2 regions of the Streptomyces sp. NPDC044003 genome follow, and region 2 is predicted to be linked to the other one. Evidence: riboswitches for the same ligand, from Rfam matches in the RefSeq annotation. Region 2 holds a riboswitch; the other holds the start of a gene.
The links. Region 2 has a riboswitch for glycine ahead of gcvT (glycine cleavage system aminomethyltransferase GcvT). Riboswitches for the same ligand answer to the same signal wherever they lie in the genome.
Positions count from the first base shown of each region.

Region 1: another riboswitch for glycine. It lies ahead of gcvP (aminomethyl-transferring glycine dehydrogenase); the one in region 2 lies ahead of gcvT (glycine cleavage system aminomethyltransferase GcvT).

Region 1 covers NZ_JBWKFA010000007.1:10,471-12,858, reverse strand. Annotated here, with positions in the region: gene gcvP (aminomethyl-transferring glycine dehydrogenase) at 1-1,088, opposite strand, end outside; glycine riboswitch at 1,268-1,367, opposite strand; gene AC07AW_RS26110 (PRC-barrel domain-containing protein) at 1,481-1,855, shown strand; gene AC07AW_RS26105 (DNA polymerase IV) at 2,348-2,388, opposite strand, start outside.
Region 2 covers NZ_JBWKFA010000001.1:266,300-268,687, forward strand. Annotated here, with positions in the region: gene AC07AW_RS01210 (AAA family ATPase) at 88-747, opposite strand; glycine riboswitch at 908-1,007, shown strand; gene gcvT (glycine cleavage system aminomethyltransferase GcvT) at 1,195-2,328, shown strand.

The sequences.
Region 1 (2,388 bases), on a different contig from region 2:
AGGCCGTCCGGACCGTGGTAGACGGCGTACATGCCGGCCATGACGGCGAGCAGCACCTGAGCGGTGCAGATGTTGCTGGTGGCCTTCTCGCGGCGGATGTGCTGCTCGCGGGTCTGCAGGGCCAGGCGGTAGGCGCGGTTGCCGTCGGCGTCGACGGAGACGCCCACGAGGCGGCCGGGCAGGGAGCGGGCGTGCTTGTCCTGGACGGCCATGTAGCCGGCGTGCGGGCCGCCGAAGCCCATGGGAACGCCGAAGCGCTGCGTGGTGCCGACGGCGATGTCGGCGCCGAGCTCGCCGGGCGAGGTGAGCAGGGTGAGGGCGAGCAGGTCGGCGGCGACGGTGACGATCGCGCCGAGCTCGTGGGCCGCGTCGACCAGCGGCTTGATGTCACGGACGGCACCGGAGGCGCCGGGGTACTGGACGAGCACACCGAAGACACCGCGCTCGGCGACCTCGGCGGGGATGCCCTCGCTCAGGTCCGCGACGACGACCTCGACACCGGTCGGCTCGGCACGGGTCTCGATGACGGCGATGGTCTGCGGCAGGGCGTCGGCGTCGACGAGGAAGACACCGTTCTTGACCTTGCCGACACGGCGGGACAGCGCCATGGCCTCGGCGGCGGCCGTGCCCTCGTCGAGGAGGGAGGCACCGGAGGTGGGCAGACCGGTGAGGTCGGCGACCATGGTCTGGAAGTTGAGCAGGGCCTCCAGGCGGCCCTGGGAGATCTCCGGCTGGTACGGCGTGTAGGCCGTGTACCAGGCGGGGTTCTCCATCACGTTCCGCAGGATGACCGGCGGGGTGAAGGTCCCGTAGTAGCCGAGACCGATCATCGGGGCGAGGACCTGGTTGCGGTCGGCGAGCGTGCGCAGCTCGGCGAGGACCTCGGCCTCGGTGCGCGCGGCCGGCAGACCCAGCGCCTCGGCGTTCTTGATGACGTCCGGCACCGCGGCGGCAGTGAGCTCGTCGAGCGAGCCGTAACCGACCTGGGCGAGCATCTTGGCCCGCGCCTCGGCGTCGGGCCCGATGTGCCGCTGCTCGAACGGGATGCCCTGTTCGAGCTCGGAGAGCGGAGTGCGGTTGGCGGTCATGTACGGAGGCCTCCTGGTCGTCACGACCTGCGAGGGGCACCACGGCGCGGGTACCCGGACGGCCTCCCCCTCTGTCATCTCAACCTGAGAGTTTCACCGGCACGCCTCGCGGCCCGCCGGCTTTCACCGTCGGTGAGAGCGGAATGCCGTCGGGCATCCGCTCTGCTTTCCAGAGTGACCTCGTCCGCGCGGTACAGGGGCCTGAGAGATTCCGGGGAGGATTTGCTCCTTCGGCGCCCACCGGAAGGTTTCTCCGGGGGACTCTCCCGCACAGGGTCGACAGCCACAACCAGCCTACCAGCGAGGTTGCGGCTCCCATCGCTCAAGTGGCCGACATCCCAGTTGTGCACTTTCGTAGGGGTGTAGAGCAGTTGCGACCAGTTGGAGGGACCGTGCAGACCGATATCGATCCGCGCAGCCTGATCGGCCGCAAGGCGTTCGACCGGAACGGGCACAAGATCGGAACCGTGGACGAGGTGTACCTGGACGACGCGACCGGCATCCCGGAGTGGGCCGCGGTCCGCACGGGCCTGTTCAGCAGGGACGCCTTCGTCCCCCTGGAGCCGAGCGCGCTGCTCGACGACGGCCTCCACATCCCGTACGAGAGGGCCCTGATCAAGGACGCCCCGGACTTCGGAGTGGGCCGCCACCTCTCGCCGGAGCAGGAACTCCAGCTGTACCGCCACTACAGCCTGACCCTCCCGCCCCCACCCCCGGACACCCCGGACAAGGACTTCGGCCACCTGGCAGGCCAGGACGGCGCCTGAGACGCCGGGACCACCCACCGAGGCCGGGCTACCCAGACCCGCCCTGAGGGCTCACCCCAGAAGGCCACCGAGGGCGCCGCCCAGACCGGCCTGAGGGCCGGGCTCAGGCCGGCCCGAATCACGCACGCTCCGAACGCCGCCGACGTCGCTCCGCGGCACAGAAAGACCCGCACCTCTGCCCACCCACCCGCACGGGCGGTGCGGATGGGACCCACAGCCCGGCCGCCAGGCCGGGCACACCCACCCACCACCCGCCAACGGCGCTACCCCGGCACAAGAAGACCTGCACCTCTGCCCACCGGCACGGGCGGTGCGGATGGGGCCCACAGCCCGGCCGCCAGGCCGGGCACACCCACCCACCCACCACCGCCGCCCGCCAACGGCGCTCCCCCGGCACAAGAAGACCCGCACCTCTGTGCACCAAGCCGCACGGGCGGTGCGGGTGGGAACCACGGCCCGGCCGCCAGGCCGCAAGGCCCCGCGGCCCCGGCCTCACGCCGCCGCATCCCCCCGCACCAGCGGCAACGGCTCCG
Region 2 (2,388 bases):
GGCCAAAAGGGAAGGGTACGGGCGTCCCGCCCCGTCCCGGGACGGGGCGGGACGCCTCGGGCCGCCTGCCCCGGTGTGCGGCCTCCGTCAGGCCGCCCGGAAGCCGATCCTGCGGAGGGAGTCGGCGGCGTCCCGGTCGAGGAGGGTCGCCGAGGCGCAGCCGTGCGGGAGGCTGCCGGACTCGGCGGCCCGCAGGAGACGGCCGACGGCCCGCCGGTGCCGCGCGAAGGCGTACGTGGAGACGCCCCGGCCCCGGGCCTCCTGACCGGCCCGCGCGGTGTCCGGGGTGACGTCGAGGAGGACCAGGTGCAGGGCGCGGCCGCGCCGTCTCGCCTCGCGGGCGAGCCAGCCGCGCACCCAGGACTGGGTGCCGCAGTCGTGGACGATCAGGCTCGCGCCGGAGCGCAGGGCGCGGCGCAGTCCGGCGTAGTGCGCGATCCGGACCAGGGGTCGGTAGACGGCGTACGGGAGGAGGCGGGGCATGCGGGCCTCCCAGCGCTCGCGGGCGTCCTGGGAGTCGATGCCGCTGCCCTCGGCGGCGCGCTTCATCAGGGTGGACTTGCCGCTGCCGGGCAGCCCGGAGACGACGACGAGGTCGCCGGCGGCGTAGGTGAGGGCGCGGGGGCCGCGGCCGCCGCGCTCGCGCAGGTCCCGCAGGAGGCGGCCTCGGCCGCGGCTCCGGGCGCGGGCCCGCTGGGACGGTATGCCGGTGCTCGTCGCGTATGCACCGGTGTGCTGGATCCTCATCGCTCTCCCCCTGTCGGGTCTCAGGAGACCTTGGGAGACCCTTGCCCACGAAGTGTAAAGAATCGGTAATACGACACAAGCGATTTGCCCCGCCGAAACCGCGTGCGATGATGTGCGCGCCAGGCGCGCACAGTCGCCGCACAATCGCATACCGGCCGCTCGAATCCGCGCGGGAGAGTTCCGGACCGCCGAGCGCGTCCGGGCGCCGAAGGAGCAAGACCCTCCCTTGAATCTCTCAGGCCCCGTACCGCGTGGATGAGGCAGATCTGAAAAGCGGGACACCATGCGTGTCCCCACCCAAGGTGCAAGCCGATCTCTCGGTGCCGATCCCTCGGTGACGAGATGCCCTCGGTGAACCTCTCAGGTTCCATGACAGATGGGGAGGACGTCCTCGCCCGTCATGTGTTTTCGTCACCGATCACGCCCTTGGGACCCGGGAGCCACCCCATGAGCACTGCCCCCCGTCTGACCGCCCTCGATGCCCTGCATCGTTCGCTGGGCGCGACCATGACCGACTTCGCCGGCTGGGACATGCCGCTGCGGTACGGCAGCGAGCGCGACGAGCACAACGCCGTCCGCACCAAGGCCGGTCTCTTCGACCTCTCCCACATGGGCGAGATCACCGTCACGGGCCCGCAGGCCGTGGAGCTCCTCGACCACGCCCTCGTCGGCAACATCTCGACCGTGGGCAACGGCCGCGCCCGCTACACGATGATCTGCCAGGAGGACGGCGGCATCCTCGACGACCTGATCGTCTACCGCCTCGGCGAGACGGAGTACATGGTCGTCGCCAACGCCTCCAACGCCCAGATCGTCCTGGACGCCCTGGTCGCCCGCGCTGCAGCTCACGGGGGTTTTGACGCCGAGGTGCGCGACGACCGTGACGCGTACGCGCTGATCGCGGTCCAGGGCCCGGAGTCCCCCGGCATCCTGAAGTCGCTCACCGACGCCGACCTGGACGGTCTGAAGTACTACGCCGGCCTGCCCGGCACGGTCGCGGGCGTCCCCGCGCTGATCGCCCGCACCGGCTACACCGGCGAGGACGGCTTCGAGCTGTTCCTGAAGCCCGAGCACGCCGAGGGCGTGTGGAAGGCGCTGACCGAGGCGGGCGAGGGCGTCGGCCTCATCCCCTGCGGCCTGTCCTGCCGTGACACGCTCCGCCTGGAGGCGGGCATGCCGCTGTACGGCCACGAGCTGACGACCGCCCTCACCCCCTTCGACGCCGGCCTCGGCCGGGTCGTGAAGTTCGAGAAGACCACCAACGAGGGCCGCTTCGTCGGCCGCGAGGCGCTGGAGAAGGCCGCCGAGCGCGCCGAGACCGCCCCGCCGCGCAAGCTCGTCGGTCTGGTCGCCGAGGGCCGCCGGGTCCCGCGCGCCGGCTTCGAGGTCGTCAAGGACGGCGTGGTCATCGGCGAGGTCACCTCCGGTGCGCCGTCCCCGACCCTCGGAAAGCCGATCGCGATGGCGTACGTCGACGCGGCCCACGCCACGCCCGGCACGCCGGGCGTCGGTGTGGACATCCGCGGCACCCACGAGCCCTACGAGGTCGTGGCGCTGCCGTTCTACAAGCGCCAGAAGTGACGAAGTCGTCTCACTCTGCGTCTCACCCCGCAAGACCCGCGTACATCAGCACCCCCTCGA